One region of the Kutzneria viridogrisea DSM 43870 genome, then DNA from elsewhere that is predicted to be linked to it. Evidence: riboswitches for the same ligand, from Rfam matches in the RefSeq annotation. Region 1 holds a riboswitch; the other holds the start of a gene.

Region 1 (10,907 bases):
CCGGGCAGGTCTGCCTGTCGGCGGTCCGGCTGCTCGTGGAGGAGCCGGTGGCCGAGGAGTTCCAGCGGCGCTTTCTGGAACGGGCTTCGCTGCTGCGGCAGGGTGATCCGCGCGAGCTGGACACCGACATCGGCCCGCAGGTGCATCCCAGGCAGCTGGACCGGATCGACGGCTTCGTGCGGCGCGCGGTGGCGGCGGGCGCGACCGTGGCGCTGGGCGGTGAACCGAACTCCGAGCTGGGCGGCCTGTACTACCGGCCCACGCTGCTGACCGGGGCGCGGCCGGGCAGCGAGATCCTCACCGAGGAGGTGTTCGGGCCGGTGCTCACCCTGCAGACCTTCAGCGGGGAGGAGCAGGGCATCGCCATGGCCAACGACAGCCGGTTCGGGCTGGCGGCCACGCTGGTCACCGGGGCCCCGGCGCGGGCGGAGCGGGTCAGCGCGCGGCTGGTCGCGGGCACGGTGTGGGTGAACTGCTTCTTCGTCCGCGACCTGCGGGCCCCGTTCGGCGGCAGTCGTGAGTCGGGGATCGGCCGCGAGGGCGGCACCTGGAGCTTCGACTTCTACTGCGACGTGAAGAACTCGGTCTACGCCCAGGAGGGCTGGAATGGGTGAGGTTGTCGGCGCGGGCCTGCTCGCGCACGTGCCCACGATCATGTTGCCGGAGCAGCAGCGGCGTGAGCTGAACAACGGTGCGGACACCACGCTGGTCGCCGGGCTGGACCGGTTGCGGACCGAGGTGTTCGAGACCCTGGACTACGACACGGTGGTGCTGCTCGACTCGCACTGGGCGACCACCGTGGAGTACGTGGTGACCTCGCACCCGCGGCGGGCCGGGCTGTTCACCTCGGAGGAGCTGCCGCGTGGCATGTGTCGCATCCCCTACGACTACCCCGGGGACCCCGAGCTGGCGCACGCGATCGCCGCGCACGGCACCGAGCGCGGCACCTGGATCACGCCGATCGACGACCAGTACCTGCCGATCTTCTACGCCACGGTGAACCTGTGGCGATACCTGGGCGTGCCCGAGAAGAAGTGGATCTCCATCGGGGTCTGCCAGACCGCCGATGTGGAGGACAACCTGCGGCTGGGCCGGGCGCTGGCCGACGGGATCGCGCAGGTGGACCGCAAGGTGTTGATCATCGCCTCCGGGGCGATGAGCCACACGTTCTGGCCGCTGCGCGAACTGCGCGCGCACGAGGCCAGCGGGGTGGAGCACATCCGCACCCCGGAGGCGGCCAAGGCCGATCTGGAGCGCATCGACTGGTTGCGCGCCGGGGACCACGCCCGCGTGCTGGACACGATGCCCGAGTTCGCGCGGTACCGGCCCGAGGCCGGGTTCGCGCACTACCTGATGATGGCCGGGGCCATGGGCGAGTCGGCCTGGACCGCACCCGGCAGGCTGTTCAGCGAGTACGAGAACTCCGTCGGAACCGGCCAGGTGCACATCTGGTTCGACCGGCCCGAGCAGGGGTGGAGCGCCACGCGATGACCGAGTACCGCAGGATCCTGCTCGACGGCGCGGCCGTGCGGGTGCAACGCGTCGGCGACCTGCTGCTCGCCCCGGACGGGCGCGAGGTCGGCGTGGCCGAGGCCGTGCACCTGCCGCCCTGTCAGCCGTCGAAGATCATCGCCGTGCACCTGAACTACCGCAGCCGGGTCGAGGAGTTCCAGGGCAGGCTGCCCAAGGCGCCGACCTACTTCCACAAGCCGACCTCGGCGCTCAACTCGCACGGCGGGGCGGTGGTGCGGCCCGAGCGGTGCAAGTGGCTGAACTACGAGGGCGAGATCGGCATCGTCATCGGCCGGACCTGCCGGAACGTGCCCGTCGAGCAGGTCGGCGAGCACATCCTGGGCTACACCGTGGCCAACGACTACGGGCTGCACGACTTCCGCGACACCGATGCCGGATCCATGTTGCGGGTCAAGGGTTCCGACACGCTGTGCCCGCTCGGACCGGGTCTGGTCACCGGCTGGGACTTCCGCGGCAAGTCGATCCGCACGCTGGTCAACGGCAAGGTCGCACAGGACGGCAACACCGACGAGATGGAGTGGGACATGCACTACCTCGTCGCCGACATCGCCCGCACGATCACACTGCACCCCGGCGACGTGCTGCTGTCCGGGACCCCCGCCAACTCACGCCCCGTGCAACCGGGCGATGTCGTGGAGGTCCAGGTCGAGGGCTTGGGCACGCTGCGCAACCACATCGTGTCGGGCCCGGTGCCGATCGACTCCGCCGTGGGCGCCCAACCCACCGAGTCCGAGGAGGTCCGCTCCACCGCACTCGGCGGCGACTGGGAGTACCGCGGCCAGCGCGCCCCCCGCTGAGGACTCGCCCCGTTCCGAGCCCGGCGCGTGTCGGCGCTACCGGTGCCGCGTGTCGGCGCTTCCGGGACGGTGTGTTCGCACTTCCGCTTTGGACTCCCGGATTCTGGGACGTCGTACGCCAACCGCGGACACACCGTACGGAAGACGTCGACACGCGGTGCGCGAAGCGCCGACACGCGCCGCTTGGGGTGAGCGGGACCGATCCAGCCGGGTCAGGCCTCCACGTCGCGGGCGAGCAATCCCGGCAGGGGGCCGGACTGCACGGAGCGGCGCACCTCGGCCTGGCGCTCCTGTGCGGTCTCCTCGAAGTGGCTGAGCACGTGCCGCAGGATGCGGGTCAGCTCGGTGACCCGGCGCGGGGACAGGCCCTCCAGGCTGTAGACCTCCTCGGCGTTGAACCGCGGGAACAGCTCGGTCATCAGCGCCTTGCCACGCTCGGTCAGCGACAGCACGCTCAGCCGCCGGTCGTCGGCGGGCGTGGCGCGGGTGATCAGCCCGCGGTTCTCCAGGGTCCTGGCGACCCCGGTCAGCGTGCCCTTGGAGATGCCGCTCTCCTCGGCGACGTGCCGGGTCTCGATGTCACCCCAGATCCACACCACCCACAGCACGACGAACCCCGTCCAGGACAGGTCGACGTCGCGCAGCACGGACTGCTCGAAGTGGTTGCGCACGACCAGCGCGGTCCGGTGCAGGTTGGACAGTGCCATCATGGCCTCGACGTCGATCCGCAGGCCGCCGAGCCGCTCGCCGACGGCCTTCTCGGTCTCCCGCAGCGTGTAGTAGCCGGTCATCGTGCCCCGCCCTCGCCGTCGCCCAACCTGGTTGACACGCGAGCAGCCTAACTCGCCCGACCATATGGGCACGAACGAGTGGCCGGGTCGGCAGGTCCCGACCCGGCCGCTCGTCCGGTGCTCAGCCGCGCAGTGCGCGGGCGGAGCCGACCAGCGCCCGCAGCGCGGGCTCGACCTCGGCGTAGTCGCGGGTCTTCAGCCCGCAGTCGGGGTTGACCCACAGCCGCTCGGCGGGCACCGCCTGCACGGCGGCCCTCAGCAGCTCGGTGACCTCGTGCTCGGCGGGCACCAGCGGGGAGTGGATGTCGTACACCCCGGGCCCGACCCCGCGCCGGAAGCCGATCGCGCGCAGGTCGTCCAGGACCTCCATCCTGGACCGGGCCGCCTCGATCGTGGTGACGTCGGCGTCCAGCCCGTCGATCGCGCCGATCACGTCCCCGAACTCGGAGTAGCACAGGTGCGTGTGGATCTGCGTGGCGCTCGCGGCCCCGGAGGTGGCCAGCCGGAAGGACTCCACCGCCCACTCCAGGTACGCGGGCCGGTCCTCGGCGCGCAGCGGCAGCAGTTCGCGCAGCGCGGGCTCGTCGACCTGGACCACGCCGATCCCGGCCGCCTCCAGGTCGGTGATCTCATCCCGCAGCGCGAGCGCGACCTGCTGCGCGGTGTCGGCCAGCGGCTGGTCGTCACGCACGAAGGACCAGGCGAGAATGGTCACCGGGCCGGTGAGCATGCCCTTGACCGGCTTGCTGGTCAGCGACTGCGCGTGGGCCGTCCACTCCACGGTGATCGGGTTGCGCCGGGACACGTCCCCGTGCAGGATCGGCGGCCGCACGCAGCGCGAGCCGTAGGACTGCACCCAGCCCAGCTCGGTCGCGGCGAAGCCGACGAGGTTCTCCGCGAAGTACTGCACCATGTCGTTGCGCTCGGGCTCGCCGTGCACCAGCACGTCCAGCCCGATCTCCTCCTGCAACCGGATGACGCGCTCGATCTCCTCGCGCATCCGCTGCTGGTAGTCCTGTTCGGACAGTCGACCGGCGCGGACCTCGGCCCGTGCCTTGCGGATCTCGGTGGTCTGTGGGAAGGAGCCGATGGTCGTGGTGGCCAGCGGCGGCAGGCCGAGGCGCTCCTGCTGCGCGGCGGCGCGCTCGGAGTAGTCGACGCGACGGCGGTGCTGCGGGGTCAGCGCGGCGATCCTGGCGCGGACCTGCTCGTCACGAGAACCGGCCGCTGGCACGGCCCCGTTCTGGATCGAGGCGCCCGCGTGCAGGGCCCTGCCCAGGGTCGCGATCTCGGCGAGCTTCTGCCTGGCGAAGGCCAGCCTGCCGCGGACCTCCGGTTCGAGACCGGTCTCGGCGTCCAGGTCGTACGGCACGTGCAGCAGCGAGGTGGAACTGGACACGGTGAGCGAGCCGACCGAGCCGAGCAGGCTCGCGCAGACCGAGGCGGCGGCCCGCAGATCGGTGCGCCACACGTTGCGGCCGTCCACCACGCCCGCGAGCAAGGTCTTGTCCCGCAACGAGGTCAGCCCGGCGATGCGGCGCACGGTGTCGGGCGCGGAGACCAGGTCCACGGCGATGGCCTCGACCGGGGACTCGGCGAGCACGGCCAGTGCGGGCCCGAGGTCCCCGTAGCCGCCGGCGACGAGCAGGCGCGGGCGGTTGGCCAGCTTGCCGAGCTTGTCGTACGCCCTGCGCAGTGCGTCGAGTTCGGCCTCACCGCGGTCGGCGGCATAGGCGTGCTCGTCCAACTGGACCCATTCGGCGCCCGCGTCGGCGAGCTTGCCGAGCAGTTCGGCGTAGCGGTCCACCAGCTGGTCGATCAGCGTGATCGGCGCGAAACCGGGCTCGGTTCCCTTGGACAGCAACAGGAAGGTCGCCGGGCCGACCAGCACGGGACGGGTGTGCACGCCCTGGGCCAGCGCCTCGGTGAACTCCTGGACGGGCTTGTCGCCGACCAGCGCGAACTTCGTGTCGGCGGACAGCTCCGGCACCAGGTAGTGGTAGTTGGTGTCGAACCACTTGGTCAGCTCCATCGCGGCGGCGCCGTCGCGACCGCGGGCCATCGCGAAGTAGGTGTCTAGTTCGGACAGTCCGAGCTCGCGGAAGCGCCGCGGCACCGCGTCGAACAGCACGGCGGTGTCCAGCACCTGGTCGTAGAAGGAGAAGGTGTTGCCGGGCACGGAGTCCAGGGACCGCGACAGCTCGCGCCAGGTGTCCGCGCGCAGCTTCGCGGCGACCTCCAGCAACTCGGCCTGAGTCCCCCGCCCGGACCAGTAGTTCTCCAACGCACGCTTGAGTTCCCGACGTGGACCGATCCTGGGATAGCCCAGCACCGTCGTCCTCAGTTCAGCCACAGCTCTCTCCTCGCGAGCCTGTGGGCCACATCACGGCGTGCACGCGAGGACAGCGGGCACAGAAGTGCTCCGCCAACGTCCGCGCGAGCCCACCCGAGAGGCCCCGGACCAGCGCGTACCGGCGGCACGCGCACCTGTGGCAGGTCTTCGGACTCGCGGGCACCCGGGCACGGACCCGGACCTACTGGCCGTCGCTTCCCAGGCTCTCGCCCAGTGCTTCATGACGGCGGTCGTTCCCACTCACCGCTGCGGGGCAGTCCCGGAATCGCACCGGGTTCCCTGTTGCCTCGCCGCACCCAGACCGCGGGCACGGCGAACCACTGGCGGTTGTGAGCCTAGCGACTGCACGGCCGTTGACAAGAGTCAGCTTGGCAACTCCGCGCTGAAGCCCCGCACCATGGCGGCCAGCCCGGCCTCGAACCACTGGTCGTAGTACCCGCGATCAGCCGATCGGGTCGGGCGGCCGTCCTGGTGTGGCGTGCCGACCTGGGCCAGCGCGTGGCCCAGCACGAACACCGCCACCGACTGCACCGCCGTGACCACGCGCTCGTCCCCGTCGAACAGCTTGGCCAGCAAGGACTCGCCCAGTTCGAGGTCCACCGGGTGGGTGGCCAGCAGCGGCACCGCCCCGGGGTGCGCCAACAACACCTCGCGGTAGGCGCGGGCCAGCTCAGTGAGCCGCCGCGCGACCCCGCCGTCGACCCGCACCGCTTCCATCGCCCGCGCGAACAACTCGTTGACCACCAGCGCCAGCAGGGCGTCCCGGTTGGGCACGTGCCGGTACAGCGACATCGCCGCCACGCCCAACTCGGTGCCCAGCCGCCGCATCGTCAGCGCGTCCAGCCCCTCGGCGCCCAGCACGCGCACGGCTGCCGCGAGGATGGACTCCTGACTGAGCAGGGGCTTGCGGCCACCGCGGGACTTCTCCGTCACCCCACGAGCGTAGCCGTCAGGCAGGTACCGAACAGCGCCCAGCACCCGACCGTGACGACCACGTGCTGCAAGTCGGGCACCACGGCGCGCCCCCGTGTGGGCAGGACCTTCAGCGTGCGGCTGTACTCCCGCTGGTACGCCCGCCGCATCGGCTCGTTCCGGATCAGGCCGAAGTACGGCAGCCACCAGCAGACGGCGTTGCCGACGATCGTCAGTCCACTGAGGACGGTCGCGAGGACCGTGGACCAGGTCTGCCCCAACGCCATGCCGCCCGCGATCGCCAGCCCGACCGGGTAGTTCATCAGCGCGGCCCGCACCCGGTCGCCGACATCGGACACCGCCAGGTCGTTGAGCGGGAACATCGGCACCCACTCGGTGAGCACCAGCCAGCCCACCCACAGCAGCGCCAGGACAACGGCAACAGTGCTCACAACATCCCCCTCCGGCGTGCGTACAACGTAAGCTTACGTTGTACGCACACCGGACTGTCAAGCCACCTGCTCGATCCGGCCCACGATCGAGCTCGGCGCGGGCTGCGCCGCGATCTCGTCACGGACCTCGTTGGCAGCCCGCGCGAAGCCCGGTTCACGCAGCAGCCTGGCCAGCGACTCGCGCACCAGCTCCGGCGTGACCTCGGCGGGCGGGATGCTGATCGCCACGCCCCGCTTGGCGGCCAGCTCCGCGTTGAGCGGCTGGTCGGCGAAACTGGCGATGATCAGCTGCGGCACGCCGTACGCCAGCGGGGTCGCCGTGGTGGCGGAACCGCCGTGGTGCACGATCGCCGAGCAGGTCGGCATCAACGCACCCAGCGGCATCCAGCCCAGCGCACGGGCGTTGTCCGGCAGCGGACCGAGATCCACCTCCCCGGCGGCGACCAGCACCTCGATGTCCATCGTGGACAGTGCGGCGAGCAGATCCCGCAGCGTGGCAAGCCCGCCGAGCTGCGGCAGCACGCTGCCCAGGGTCAGGCACACGCGCGGGCGGCTCGGCCGGTCGGTGACCCAGGCGGGCAGCAGGCGAGTCTCGTTGTACGGCACGTACCGCATGAGCCACTGGCTGTCGGTGGCCAGCCCGCCCATGCTCGGCGGGCGCACGTCGATGGTGGCGCTGGGCGCGGCCGGGGGCGCGAGGCCCAGCCAGGTCCGCCGCTCCTCCAACCTGTCCAGGATCGCCTTGCGGGTGCCCACCGCGTGCTCCCCCGTTCCGGCCCAGCCCAGCCGGATGCCCTGCTCCACCAGCGACACACCCAGCTCACCGGCGATCAGCGGACCCGCGCCCTGCTCCAGGGTGGACACCACCACGTCCGGGGCGAACCCGCGCGCGACCGCCAGCGCGGGTTCGAGGATCTGCTCGCCGAACCAGCCGAACCCACCCGAGATCGTGACCCCGCCGTCGTTGTCCCCTGGCGTGACGTGACCGGCGACGGACTCCATGAACTCGGCCCACAGGTCGCGCTCGGGCAGCACGTCCACGGTGGGCAGCCCGGCACCGACCGCGGCACCGGCCCCCAGCCCGTTGTTGATCACCAGCACCTCGTGGCCCGCGGCCCGCGCAGCCCAGGCCAGCGGCACCGTGGGCAGGAACAGACCGGACCCCGGCAAGGCCGTGAACAGCAGTTTCATGATTTCCCCCATCACTTGAGCGGCGCTCAATTGAGCGCCGCTCAAGGTAGTGCGCTAGGCTCGGGCCGTCAAGGCCGAAGGGGGTCCGCGCATGCCGCTGCGGCGGGAACAGGTGATCGACGAGGCAGTCGCGCTGCTCAACGAGGTCGGGCTGGACGGGTTCACCACCCGAGCGCTCACCGACCGGCTCGGCGTGCAGCGCGGCGCCCTGTACTGGCACGTCAAGAGCAAGCACGAACTGCTCACGGCGGTGGCCGTCAAGGTCGTCGAACCGGCGCTGCGCAACTGGACGGCGACCGCCGACTGGCCCGAGGCGTACACGGGTTTCGCGCAACGGCTGCGCACCGCGATGCTGGCCCACCGCGACGGGGCCCGGCTGGTCGCCTCGTACATCCCCGGCACGCCAAGGACCCAGGCCGCCATGCAGGAGCACCTGGCGGGACTCGCGGAGCTGGGCATCCCGCCCGAGCTGGCCGCGCGCTTCGGCGACACCGTCGCCAGCTACGTCACCGGGTTCGTGCTCCAGGAGCAGGCCACCGGGGAACAGGACCCCGAGCTGTTCACCGCCTCGGTCAACACGATCATCCTGGGCATGCGGGCCGAGCTGGGCACGCTCTGACACCATGCCCCGGTGCGCATCGGCATCCTGGGACCGCTGCACGTGCGGGACGACGAGGACCGCCCGGTGCGGCTTGGCGGTGCGCGGCTGCGCACCCTGTTGCTGCGGCTGGCGCTGGAGCCCGGCCAGGTCGTGACCGCCGAACGGCTGGTCGCCGATCTGTGGCCGCACGACACCCCGGCCGAGCCCGTGGCGGCACTGCAGTCGCTGGTGGCCCGCCTGCGCCGCGCACTGGGCCGGGACCTGATCAGCTCGCACCCCGCGGGCTACCTGCTGGCGGTGGACCGCGAGCAGGTCGACGCGTGGCAGTTCGAGCGGGCGATCACCGAGCACCGGCCGCACGAGGCGCTGGCGCTGTGGCGGGGCAGGCCGCTGGCCGACGCGGGGGACGCCGAGTTCGCCGTGGCGCCCATCGCACGGTGGAACGAGTTGCGCATGGCGGCACAGGAGAGCCGGATCGACGCGGAGCTGGCCACCGGGCCGCGCGCCGAACTGGTCGCCGAGATCGAACAGCTGGTCGCCGACCAGCCGCTGCGGGAAGGCTTGCACGCCAGGCTGATTCGCGTGCTGTGCGCGCTGGGCCGACACGCCGAGGCGCTGGCCGCCTACGAGCGGGTGCGCACGCTGCTGGCCGACCAGCTCGGCGCGGACCCCGGACCCGAGTTGCGTCAGGCGCATCGTGTTGCGCTCAGCGAACCGGTACCGCTGCCCGCACCCGCACGGCCCGCCATGCCCGCGCGGCTGACCAGCTTCGTCGGCCGCGACACCGAACTGGCCCAGGTCCGGCAGGCCCTGCACGGCTCCCGGCTGGTGACCCTCACCGGCCCCGGCGGGGTGGGCAAGACGCGGCTGGCGGTCGAGTCGGCCGGAGACTACGCCTGGTTGGTCGAACTGGCCGAGGTCCGCTCCGCCGAGGGCGTGCGGCCAGCGGTGCTCAAGGCGGTCGGCGAGAACGCGGAGTCGTTGGCCACCCGCACCCTGCTGCTGGTGCTGGACAACTGCGAGCACCTGATCGACGCAGTGGCGGCGTTCGTCGCCGACCTGCTCACCGGGGCACCCGGAATCCGTGTACTGGCCACCAGCCGCGAACCGCTGGGCATCACCGGTGAGGTGCTCTGCCCGGTGCCGCCGCTGGAGGACGCGAACGCCGTGCAGCTGTTCACCGAGCGCGCTCGGGCCAGCAGCCCCGGCTTCACCGCCGATGACTCCACTGTGGACATCTGCCGCGCGTTGGACGGCATTCCACTGGCCATCGAGCTGGCGGCAGCCCGGTTGCGCTCGATGAGCCCGGGGCAGCTGGTGAGCCGCCTCACCGACCGGCTCGGCCTGCTCGACCGGGGAACGCGTTCGACGCAGCCGCGGCACCGCACGCTGCGCGCCGTGATCGACTGGAGCTGGCGACTGCTCGCCGAGGACGAACGGCTGCTGCTGGGCCGGTTGTCGGTGCTGCACGGTGGGGCGACCGTGGAGTCCGCCAACCGGATCGCCGCACCTGAACTGACCGCCGAGGCCACGCACGACCTGCTGACCTCGTTGGCGGACAAGTCGCTGCTCGTGGCCCAGGACTCGCGGTACCGGATGCTGGAGACGATCCGCGAGTTCGCCGGGGGCCAGGTGGCCGAACTCGAGGAGCTGCGCGCGCGCCACGTCGTGTACTTCACCGAGCTGGCGGAGTCGCTCGAACCGCTGCTGCGCCGCGACGAGCAGTTGGCCGCCAGCCGGGCGCTGATCGCCGAGCAGGCCAACCTGGACGCCGCGATGTCCTGGGCGGACCAGGCCCACCTGCTCCGGCTCGTGGGCGCGCGCACCTGGTTCTGGCTCGTCTCCGGCCAGCCGCAGGAACTGCGCCAGTACGCGCGGGGCGTCCATGCCGGTGACACGCTGGTGCACGACCAGTGCGCGGTGCTCAACGGAACGGGCACACTCGCGCAACTCGAACGTCTGACCACTGTGGACGATCCATCCGCGCTCGGTGTCGCCATACTGGTCGGCAGGGAGTTCCTCGGCGCCGAGCAGGTCCGGCGGGTGTTCTCCGAGGTGGCCGATCGCCTGGCGGCACGGGAAGATCCCTGGCTGCGGGCGGCCGGGCAGCTGCTGCGCGGGTACGTGGAATCCGAACTGAGCAGCGGTGGCGCACTGCGTGCCGAGACTGCTTTCCGTGCGGCCGCAGCGGGTTTCCGTGCGGTGGGCGATCGCTACGGGTTGGCGTTCTCCTTGTTCTTCCTCACCATGGCGCTGGCCAACAGGGGCGAGACCGAG
Region 2 (10,907 bases), 710 kb from region 1:
GGCAGTGCCAGCAGCCACCGGGCGTCGGGCCTGCCGCCGACCAGCCCGCTCTCCCGCCACCACCCGCACGCGGCCGCGACGCCGAGCGGGACACCGGCCGCCAGCAGGGCGGCGAGCGCCAGGCGGAGTTGGCCGGGCAGGCCCGCCGCGGCCAGCGCGGACTCGGCCGCCACGAACACCAGCTGCCAGGCCAGCGCCGAGCCGATCGCGAACAGCCAGGGCTGTTCCACCGCCCACCGCTTCAGGTGGCCTGACGCCGTTGTCATCGGCACACCATAGCCAGCGACCCCTGCCGGAGACAGGATCACTCGTTCGGATCAGCGGTGCCCGACCTCGCCCGCTACCGGTACCGGCAATTGCGGAACTGTGACGGTCCGATAAGCGTGGTGCGGTCGGCCGAGGATCGGCTACGAAATCGAGGAGGGCTCACTTCGTGTCGACTGCGGTGCGGGCGTGGTCAGCAGCGCGGCGACCAGGCCGATCGACACCCCAGCGGTCACGGAGACGAGCACCCGGTCCAGGTCGATCGGCAGGGCCACCACGCTCGTGGAACTCCACCACACCGCGGAATCCCGTAGCAGGGCGACCGCACCCGAGCCGATCGCCGCCAGCGCGGCGAACCAGCGGCCGTTGCGGCGGTCGGTGGCCAGCAGCACCACGGCCACCACGCCGAGCAGACCGGCGGCGATCGCGGGCAGGTAGTCGTGCGTGAGCACGGTGCGGCCGTCCTCGGCGTTGCGCCCGGCGAGCATCGCCGCACCGTGCCACGCGCTGGACACGACCAGTACCGCGGTGGGCAGCACGAGCAGCCGTTCCCGGCGGGCGAAGGCCAGCAGCCAGGTGCCGATGGCCAGCGCGAGGGCGATGAACACCCAGGCCACCGGCGAGGGGCCGGGGATCCAGCGCAGTTCGCCGCGGATCTCGTAGTGCCTGCCGTCGTACTCCAGGCCGACCTGCCAGGCGCGGATCAGGTGCTCGTGGTCGGGGTCGGACACGGCCGCCGCGGGCAGTTGCGCGTCACCCCAGTGCGCGAAGTGGTTGTGCCACTGCACAACGGGCTCGGTGGACTGCCGCTGCCACTGCGGGGCGGTCGCGGCCGGGTCGGCGGCCTGGCGCGAGTGGTCCTCGCTGATGTCCCCGGCCGGGGTCTCCTCCGGCGGCAGCGCGCTGTTGACCGCCACCCCGTCCGGGCCCACCTGGTAGCGCTGCGCCCCGTCGGTGTCCAGCACCACGAGGTCGATCCGGGTCGGGTTGCGCAGCCACAGGGCCTGGCCGTTCTCCAGCACCCGCACCTCCACCCCGGGCGGCAACTGGCTGGGGATCATCTCGCTGCGCAGGTCGCCCACCCGGTCGGCGGGGGTGTGGCCGGTGTCGTGCGCCGCCGCCTGCGGGGCGAGGGCCAGCATGAGGAGGGCGACCAGCGCCAGTAGCCGGGACACGGGTCAGCCTCCGAGTGGGTTGAAGCCAGCGGGCAGTTCCAGGCGGTGCGCGCTCATGAACCCGGTGTCGGCCAGGATCTCGCGGATCGGGCCGTCGGCGACCACCTGGCCGTGGTCGAGCACCACCGCGCGCTGGCACAGTTCCAGCGCGTAGGGCAGGTCGTGGGTGACCAGCAGGGTGGTCATGCCCAGCCGCTTCACCAGGTCGGCGAACTCCCTGCGGGCGGCCGGGTCCAGGTTGGAGGAGGGCTCGTCCAGCACCAGGATCTCCGGGTGCATGGCCAGCACCGTGGCCACCGCAGCCCGCCGCCGCTGCCCCAGCGACAGCCGGTGCGGCGGCCGGTCGGCGACCTCGGTCAGCCCCACGTAGGACAGGGCCTCGGCGACACGCTCATCCAGTTCGGCGCCGGACAGCCCCAGGTGCGCGGGCCCGAACGCGACGTCCCGGCCCACGGTGGGCGTGAACAACTGGTCGTCCGGGTCCTGGAAGACCACGCCCACCTTGCGCCGCACCTGCTTGAGCGTCCTCGGGCCCACCGCGGTCCCGCTGATCAGCACCTCGCCGGACTTCGCCGTGAGCACCCCGTTGAGCTGGAGCACCAGGCTGGTCTTGCCCGCCCCGTTCGGCCCCAGCAGGGCGATCCGCTCGCCGCGCCGCACTGTCAGGTCCACATTGGACAGTGCGGCCGTGCCGTCCGGGTAGTCGAAGCTCAGCCCGCGCACCTCGATCGCGGGCACCTCCGCCGAGGCCGCCGCCGAGGGCAGGAACCGGCCCCGCCGCACCTGGAGCTCCGGTGCCGGTGCGGGCGCCGGGGTGCGGATCGCCCTGCGCGGGCGCCGCTTGCCGCGCGCGGGCTCGTCCCCGTGCGGGGTCAGCGAGATCGGCAGCCCGACCTTGTCCTCGTAGCCGGGCAGTTGCACCCGGTACGTGCACAGATCGCAGTTCATCCGCACGTCCCCGTGCAGCGCCTCGCGGTAGCGCTCCAGCACGAGCCGGGCCAGCCTCGGGTCCGGGCCGAGATGTTCGCCCCCGCGCACGGTGATCTCCGGGTGCTCCTGCGCCCACTGCGCGGCCTGCGCCATGATGCGCGGCACGAGCAGGCCGGTGAACAGGAAGAACGGGCTGACCACGATGGTCGTGGCGCCCAGCCTGCGGCAGCGCTCCATCGCCTCGGCCACGTTCGGCCTGGCCACCCCGGCGAAGCCCGGTTCGATCATGCCCAGCCCGCGGTTGTCGGCCAGCAGGCGGCCCACCTTCCACAGGTCCGAGCAGGCGTCCGGGTCCGAGGAGCCGCGGCCGATCAGCGCCACGCCCAGGGTCTCCGGGTCGGTGTCACCGGCCGCGGCGCGGATGCGCTCCTCGGCAACGGACAGCACGGTCGGCTCGATGCCCAGGTCCCTGGCGAGGCGGAAGCGCACGCCGGGGTGGCGCAGCCGCGCGCGGGCCATGGACGCGGGTCCGTCGTTCTTGAGGTGACCCGCCGCCAGCAGCACCAGCGGCACGACGACCACCTCGCTGGCGCCCGCCGCCACGACCTTGTCGATCGCCTCGTCCACCCCCGGTTCGGCCAGTTCCACGAAGCCGCAGCCGATGACCAGGTCCGGGGCACTGGCCCTGACCACCTCGGCCAGCGCCCAGTACTCCTCCACCCCGTCGGCGTCCCGGCTGCCGTGCCCGAGCAGCACCAGTGCCGGGGCCGTCACCGCGTCACCCACCCGGTCAGCGCCAGCGCCCCGTAGACCAGCGGCACCGCCAGCGCGACGGTCCACGCCCGCGCACCGGCCGCCGACCCGGTCAACACCGTTGGCAGCGCGCCGTTGTAGCCCCGTGAGGCCATCGCCAGGTACACGCGCTCACCGCGTTCGAAGGCGCGCACGAACAGGGCGCCGACGCAGGCCGCCGTGTCGCGGGCCTGCCACAGCCAGCGCGGGTCCCCGCCGCGGCAGGCCCGTGCCGTGCGCAGCCGTGCCAGCTCGGTGTTGAGCACTTCCACGTAGCGCACCATGAACGAGGCCACTGCGGTGAAGACCCGCGGCACGCGCAGCCGCTCCAGGCCAGTGATGATCTCGGCGAGCGGGGTGGTCGCGGCCAGCACACCCGTTGCCAGCAAACCGAAACTGGCCTTGAGCACGATCGAGGCCGCCGACTCCAGGCCGTCGACGGACAGGTGCACGCCAAGCAGCTCGACGGTCGGGCCGGTGGCCAACAGGGGCAGCAGCACCACGAAGAACACGAACGGGATCTCCACAACGAGGCGTCGCAACAGGGTTGTCGCGGGAACCTGGGCGATGGCCGCCGCGAGGGCCAGCACCGCCGCGTAGCCCAGGTACGGCCAGAACACCTGTTTCGGCGTGCACGCGACGAAGAGCACGCACAGCGCGGTCGCGGCGACCTTGCACTGCGGGGCCGCGCGGTGCAGCGGGGTGTCGGCCGGGATCAGCAGATCCGCGCCGGGATTGTGGGCGGCCCCACTCATCGCCGCACCTCGCTGGCGCTCGGTGCAGCGCTTCGCGCAGGCCCGGTGCCCAATGGTTCGCTCGCAAGCTCGCTCACGTGCCGCACCTCGCTGGCGCTCGGTGCAGCGCTTCGCGCAGGCCCGGTGCCCGATGGTTCGCTCGCAAGCTCGCTCACGTCTGGGCCTTCGCCGTCAGGTGCCTGCCGACCCGCACGAGGTCGGGCCGCAACCGCAGCAGGGCGGCGACCACCAGCCCGGTGACCAGCCCCTCGAACAGGGCGATGATCGAGTAGGTGCCGATGGTGCTGATCGCCACGGTGGCGGCGGGCACCCCCGCGGCCCCGCCCACGGCGTATTCCAGGCTGTACAGCACGGAAGCGGCGATCACCGCGATGACCGCCGACACGGCGCAGCCCGCGACCACGGCGACCTTGGTGCGGGGCAACAGTTTGCGCAGTCCGAGGATGAGCGGGTAGCCGATCAGCGCGGGCAGCAGCGCGAGGTTGACCGCGTTCACGCCCAGAGCGGTGACCCCGCCGTCCCCGGCGAACAGGGCCTGCACCACGAGCACCACGGAGATCACCACCGGGCCCAGCCACGGCCCGAGCAGCGCCACCGCGAGCGTGCCGCCCAGCAGGTGACCGCCGGTGCCCACGCCGATCGGGAAGATCGGCGCCTCCAGCACCAGGAAGAAGGCCGCAGCCAGCCCGGCGAGGGGGATGTCCCGGTCCCGGATCGAGCTGCCGAGCCTCCCGCTGCACACCGCCAGCCCGCCGACCGCGACCACCGCACCGGCCACCGACACCGGCGCGTTCACGAATCCGTCAGGGATGTGCATCGCTGCCCTCCAGCAGGTCCAGTGCGGCGACCGCGCCGATGACGAAGGTCACCGGCGGGCGCATCCTCGGGTCGGGCAGTGCGGCGAGCGTGCCGGTGACCCGGCGCTGGTGCGCCCGGCTGGCCGCGCTCACCGCGGTGACCGGCGTGTCCGCCGCCATGCCCGCGGCCAGCAGTTCCTCGGCGATGCCGCGCAGCGCGGACCGGCCGGTGAGCACCACCACCGTGCCGCCCACCGCGGCCACCGCCGACCAGTCGATGCGCTGGCGGTACTCGGGGTCCTCGTTGCCCGCGACCACGGTGAGGGTCGTGGCGATCTGGCGGACCATCACCGGGATACCCGCCAGCGCGGGCGCCGCGATCGCCGCCGAGATGCCGGGCACCACCTCGAACGGCACGCCCGCCCCGGCCAGGGCCAGTGCCTCCTCGCCGCCCCGCGACACCACGAACGGATCGCCCGCCTTGAGCCGCACCACCTCGCGGCCCGCCCGGCCCAGGTCCACCAGCAGTTGGTTGACCTCGGCCTGCGGCCAGGCGGGTCGGCTGCCGGACTTGCCAACGCAGCGTTTGTCCCCGGTACCGGCCAGCGCCAGGATGTCGGCCATTGAGGGCCGGTCGTAGACCACGACCTCGGCGCTGCCGAGCAGTTCGGCGGCACGGCAGGTCAGCAGGCCGGGATCGCCGGGTCCGGCGCCGACCAGGTGAACCGTCACGCCCCGGCCGCCCGCGGGGTGACCAGCCAGTCGCCGAGCCGGCGCGTGGCCGAGGCGCCGACCAGCACCGTGGTGGTCATGCCCACCACCGAGCTGTCCAGCTCGCCCAGGGTGGTCAGCCGCACGTGCTGCTCGGGGCGGGCCGCGTCGGTGACCAGCGCGACCTGCGTGCCGGGCCCGCGGTGCTCCAACAGCACCTCACGTGCCCGGTCGAGCTGCCAGGTCCGCCCCGCCGAGCGCGGGTTGTACAGGGCGAGCGCCAGGTCGGCGGCGGCCACCGCGCGCAGTCTGCGCTCGACCTCCTCCCACGGGGTGAGCAGGCTGGACAGGGTCAGGCAGGCGAAGTCGTGCGCCAGCGGGGCCCCGACCAGCGCGGAGGAGGCCAGGGCCGCGGTGACCCCGGGCAGCACGCGCACCTCGGGGCGCCGCGCCACGGGCAGTTCGGCGGCGGTGCTCAGCGCCAGCGTGGCCATGCCGTACACCCCGGCGTCCCCGGAGGACACCAGCGCGACGCGGTGCCCGGCCGCCGCCAGGGCCACGGCCTGCTCCGCGCGGCGCGACTCCTCGGTCATCCGCCCGCGCAGCACGGTCTGCCCGGCGCCGAGCAGGTCGGCGCAGGCGTCGATGTAGGCGGAGTAGCCGAGCACGACCTCGGCCTCGCGCACGGCCTGGGCCGCGGCGGGGGTGCGGTGTTCGGCGGCGCCGGGACCGAGTCCGACCACCGTGAGCAGGCCCGTCACGGCAGCCTCCGCTTCTCGACCGGGATGGCGCGGCCCTCGGTGCTGCCCTCGGTGGACCGCCGACGACAACCGTGCGAGTACCGCGGGTCGTACAGCCTGGTCCGCTGCGGCTCGATCTCGCCCAGCGCGTCGCCGACCAGGACCAGTGCCGCCGTGCGGATGCCCGAGGCGGCCAGGTCCTCGGCCAGGCCGCCCACGGTGGTGGTGATGACCCGCTCGTCCGGCCAGCTCGCCTTGGCCACCACGACGGCCGGGGTCCCGGGGGCGTAGCCGCGCCCCTCGGCCAGCAGTTCGGCCTGGAGTTGTGCGGGGCGCTGGGCGGACAGGTACACGGCCATGGTCGTGCGGTGCCCGGCGAAGGCGGCCACCGACTCGCCCGCCGGCATGGACGCGGCCGTCCTGCCCCCGGCCAACCGGGTCTGCACGATGCTCTGCGCCACGCCCGGGGCGGTCAGCTCCCGGCCGATCGCGGCGGCGGCTGCGCTGAGCGAGCCCACCCCGGGCACGATCTCGTACTCGCGGCCGGTGCTGCGGCACCACGCGATCTGCTCGCCGATCGCCCCGTACACGCTGGTGTCCCCGCTGTGCAGGCGCACGATCGCGGCCTCGGGATGCCTGGCGTACACGGCGAGCACGTCCTCCAGGGTCATGCCCGCCGAGTCGTGCCGCTCCGCACTCGGGTTGGCGTGCTCCAGGACCTCGGCCGGGATCAACGAGGAGGCCCACACCACGACCTCGGCGCGGGCCAGCCGGGCCGCGCCGCGGAAGGTCATCAGGTCGGCCGCGCCCGGTCCGGCTCCGACAAAGGAGATCACCGCGACCTCGCCCTGGTCCGCGCGCGCGAACCAGCCCTGCGAGCAGCCATCACATCCTCCGTGCGACGCGTGTCCCTCTCGCGTGGCCGGTCTCCTGGCTCCCGGATCGGCGCCGTCCCCCTGCCTTCCCGGGACCCTTCGGGTCCCAGTGGCTGCCTCGTGGGGGGCGGCTCCCCGGTCACAGTGGCGGGACCGCGCCGGATTCGCACCGGCTTCCCGTCACCACGCTCGCGGAGCAGGTTAACCGACGTTCGGCGCTGGTCATACCGCCGACTACGGTGGTCGCGGGCTGTCGGAGAGAGGGAGTTGCGGTGGCACGGGTTCGGCATCCGATCGAGCAGGAGTCGTACCGGATCCTGCGATCCCGGGTCGACACGTCCGGTTTGCCAGTCCTGTCCAGGGCGGTTGTGGAGCGGCTCGTGCACACCACCGCGGATCCGAGCTGGGCGGGGGACCTGCTCGTGGACGAGCGGGCGCTGGAGTCGGGCAGGCGCGCGCTGACCTCAGGTGTGCCGCTGATCACCGATGTGCGCATGGTCGCGGCGGGCGTCACCAGCCGCCCCGCGCACATCGCGGCCGAGACCGAGGGCGGCATCGGGGCACTGGCCGGGCAGTACGCGCAGGGCGCGGTGTTCGCGCTGGGCCAGGACTTCGCGGCCGTCAACGAGCTGGCCGGGCTGTGCGCCTCGGGGGCGCTGCGCCCGGCGCTGGTCATCGCCCTGCCCGCCGGGTTCGTCGGCGCGGTCGAGGCCAAGCGGGCGCTGCGCGAGAGCGGGGTGCCCGCGCTGACCAACCGGGGCGAGCGCGGTGGGGCGGCACTGGCCACGGCCGCCGTGAACGCGTTGCTGTACGCCTGAGCTGCGGACTCCCGCCCAGCACTGTTTATCGGTAACGTGACGGCAAGATCACCGGTAAACCGTCAACGGCGATGGGGTGCGTGCGGATGGCAGTCAACCAGGACGGGTTCCTCGCGGCGGCGCACGAGGTGATCGACCGGCTGGTCCGCACCCAGCGCGAGCCGATCGCGGCGGCGGCCGGGCTGGTGGCCCAGTGCGTGCTGGGCGGCGGGGTGGTGCACGCCTTCGGTACCGGTCACTCGCAGGGCCTGGTCATGGAGATCGCCGGGCGCGCGGGCGGGCTGATCCCCACGAACAAGCTGTCGCTGCGGGACGTGGTGACCTACGGGGACACCCCGGCGGGCGCACTGGACAAGTACGTGGAGCGGGACCCGGCCATCGCGCACCGGATCTACGAGCTGGCCCCGGTCCAGGACGGGGACCTGTTCGTGATCGCCTCCAACTCCGGGGGCAACGGCTCCACCGTGGAGATGGCCAGCCTGGTCAAGCGGCGCGGGCACGGGCTGATCGCGTTCACCTCCCTGGACCACGCCACGGCGGTGGCCTCCCGGCACCCCTCCGGCAAGCACCTGCACGACCTGGCCGACGTGGTGATCGACAACTGCGGCCCGATGGGCGACACCCTGCTGCCGCTGCCCACCGGCGGGGCGGTCTGCGCCATCTCCTCGATCACCGCGGCGATGGCGGCGCAGATGATGCTGGCCGATGCGGCGGCGCTGATCCTGGCGGCGGGCCAGACCCCGCCGGTCTACCTGTCCGCCAACGTGCCCGAGGGCGACGCGCACAACCGCGAGCTGGAGCAGCGCTACGAGGGCAGGATCCGCCGCGATCCCTCGTAGAGCGCGGCCAGCTCACCCGCGGTCCTGACCATGAGCTCGCGCAGCTCGGCGGGTTCGAGCACCTCCACCATGCCGCCGAACTTGAGCAGCTCCACGTGGGCGTGCCGGACCGACTCGATCGGCAGCACCGCGCGCACCCAGCCGTCCGGCCCCGGCTCCCCGGCGCTGGCCCGCACGGCGTCCGCGGCGAACGTGCCCAGCAGGGCCCGCAGCCAGCCCATGGCCTCCGGCGAGACCCGGATCACCGCCTGCTGCCCGCGCATCCTGGCCTCGAACTGCTCCGCCCACTCCTGCCAGTAGCCCGGCAGGTCGAAGTCCGCGGGCCGGTCGAACCGCTCGTCCAGGGTCTGCACCGCCAGCACGTTGGACACCCGGTAGGTGCGCAGGTCCTCGTCGGCCAGCGCCACCAGGTACCAGGTGCCCGCCTTGAGCACGACGCCCAGCGGGCGGACCCGGCGGGTCACCTCGCGGGGCTTGGCCCACCTGCGGTAGCGCAGCTCCAGCACGCGCTGGTTCCACACCGCCTCGGCGATCTCGGCCAGGTGCGGGGCCTGGTCGGCCTCGCGCAGCCAGCCCGGGGCGTCCAGGTGGAACCGCTCCCTGATCCGGCTCGCCCTGCTGCGCAGCTCCGCGGGCAGCGCCGCCAGCAGCTTGAGCTCGGCCGTGGCCACCACCGTGCCCAGGCCCAGCTCGGCGGCCGGTCCCGGCATACCCGCCAGGAACAGCGAGTCGGCCTCGTCCGAGGTCAGCCCGGTCAACCTGGTCCGGTAGCCGTCCAGCAGCTGGTAGCCGCCGGTCGGCCCGCGGTCGGCGTACACCGGAACCCCGGCCGCCGACAGCGACTCGACGTCCCGGTACACCGTGCGCACCGAGACCTCCAGCTCGTCCGCCAGTTCCTGCGCGGTCATCCGGCCCCGGGTCTGCAACAGCAGCAGGGTGGACAGCAGACGGCTCGCGCGCATACCGCGCATTGTCGTCTCAGCTGAACGAGACGCTGACCGAAGGCACCCCGCGAACTCCCGCCACCCGCTCGGCCTCGGCCCGCGCCGCCTCCCGCGCGGGCGGGTCCAGCTCCCCGAACTGCGTGATCGTGACGTCCAGGCGGTCCTTCCGGCCGAGCTTGGCCCGCCACACGCCGAGCACCTCCCCGTCGACCAGCACGGCGCCCGGGCTGCCCAGGATCGTCCACAGGGTCTTCTGCTGCTCCTTGTGCGGCAGCACAACGGCCCGGTCGCGCGCCTGGAGGAACGGGTCGGAGGTGGGCAGCAGGCGGACCAGCTCCGGGGGCTGCGCCGAGACCAGGTCGTCGAGGCGGTCGCTGGGCAGCCAGCACTTGCGGCCGTCCACCCTGACCTCCGCCAACCCCTGCGGCCAGCGGCCGCGCACCTCGGCGGCGGAGGTGTCCAGCCACTTGGCCACCTCGGTCGGCGTCGCCGGTCCCAGGAAGCGCAGGTAGGCGCGCATCAGGCGCTCGGCCCCCGCGGACTGCTCGGGCACGCCCTTCGCGTTGTGCGCGTGCACAAGGGTCAGCGGGGACTCACCCGGTTCGATGCCCAGCCCGGCGGGCAGCGCGGCGAGCCGGAACGGCTGCTCGTACACGTGCTGGGACTTGCAGCCGGGGCACCAGCGGGTCTGCTCCGGCGGCACCAGCTTGGTCAGCGCGGCGCTGGCGGCCCCCTTGGTCATCGGCCCGACCACGATCGAGCGCAGCGACTCGGCCAGCAGCCGGTAGGTCGCCAACGGGGTGAGCCCGCCGGTGCTGGTCCGCGACCTCGGCCAGAGCAGCCGGGCCTGCGCGTCGGCCTCGCTCCACGGCCACAGCTCGGCGGCCAGCCGCGCCAGCTCGCCGGGCCGGTGGAAGTAGGGCGCCCCACGCAGGGTCCAGGCCAGGTCGAACCCGCTCAGGTCGGCCTCGCCGGTGGTGCGCGCGGCCAGCGCCAGCCGCGCGACCCCGGCAGGGGAGTCCTGCAAGCCCAGCTCCAGCACCTCGGGGTGCTCGCTCTCCCGCAGCAGGCCCTGCTGCCTGGTCCGGTACCAGAGCACCTGTTCGCGGCTGACTTCGGTGGTCACCAGGCCATCCTGCACCGAGAAGCTGTCACCTGCTGTCAGGATCGCAGTCGTACAGGCCGCGCCCCTGCTCGACGATCCAGGGCACCCGCACGCAGTTGCGGTGCACCCACTCGATCCGCGCGGCCTCGGTCGGCCCGCCCA

The links. A riboswitch is a leader RNA that binds a small molecule or an ion and turns the genes downstream of it on or off. The one in region 1 is predicted to bind cobalamin.
Region 2: linked by a shared signal. The riboswitch ahead of KALB_RS07200 (cobalt-precorrin-4/precorrin-4 C(11)-methyltransferase) and the one ahead of metE (5-methyltetrahydropteroyltriglutamate--homocysteine S-methyltransferase) in region 1 are both predicted to bind cobalamin.

The regions. Positions count from the first base shown of each region.
Region 1 covers NZ_CP007155.1:2,251,436-2,262,342, reverse strand. Annotated here, with positions in the region: gene KALB_RS10250 (aldehyde dehydrogenase) at 1-614, shown strand, start outside; gene KALB_RS10245 (DODA-type extradiol aromatic ring-opening family dioxygenase) at 607-1,491, shown strand; gene KALB_RS10240 (fumarylacetoacetate hydrolase family protein) at 1,488-2,330, shown strand; gene KALB_RS10235 (MarR family winged helix-turn-helix transcriptional regulator) at 2,543-3,121, opposite strand; gene metE (5-methyltetrahydropteroyltriglutamate--homocysteine S-methyltransferase) at 3,243-5,474, opposite strand; cobalamin riboswitch at 5,596-5,811, opposite strand; gene KALB_RS47525 (TetR/AcrR family transcriptional regulator) at 5,838-6,407, opposite strand; gene KALB_RS47520 (hypothetical protein) at 6,404-6,838, opposite strand; gene KALB_RS10215 (nucleotide disphospho-sugar-binding domain-containing protein) at 6,896-8,029, opposite strand; gene KALB_RS10210 (TetR/AcrR family transcriptional regulator C-terminal domain-containing protein) at 8,121-8,648, shown strand; gene KALB_RS10205 (ATP-binding protein) at 8,661-10,907, shown strand, end outside.
Region 2 covers NZ_CP007155.1:1,541,373-1,552,279, forward strand. Annotated here, with positions in the region: gene KALB_RS43710 (NUDIX domain-containing protein) at 1-266, opposite strand, end outside; gene KALB_RS43715 (hypothetical protein) at 408-1,439, opposite strand; gene KALB_RS50075 (CbiX/SirB N-terminal domain-containing protein) at 1,443-3,143, opposite strand; gene cbiQ (cobalt ECF transporter T component CbiQ) at 3,140-3,916, opposite strand; gene KALB_RS07185 (energy-coupling factor ABC transporter permease) at 4,068-4,733, opposite strand; gene cobA (uroporphyrinogen-III C-methyltransferase) at 4,720-5,445, opposite strand; gene cobJ (precorrin-3B C(17)-methyltransferase) at 5,442-6,185, opposite strand; gene KALB_RS07200 (cobalt-precorrin-4/precorrin-4 C(11)-methyltransferase) at 6,182-7,000, opposite strand; cobalamin riboswitch at 7,068-7,242, opposite strand; gene KALB_RS07205 (precorrin-8X methylmutase) at 7,312-7,857, shown strand; gene KALB_RS07210 (sugar isomerase domain-containing protein) at 7,944-8,696, shown strand; gene KALB_RS07215 (helix-turn-helix transcriptional regulator) at 8,663-9,658, opposite strand; gene KALB_RS07220 (DNA glycosylase AlkZ-like family protein) at 9,675-10,766, opposite strand; gene KALB_RS07225 (glycosyltransferase family 39 protein) at 10,792-10,907, opposite strand, start outside.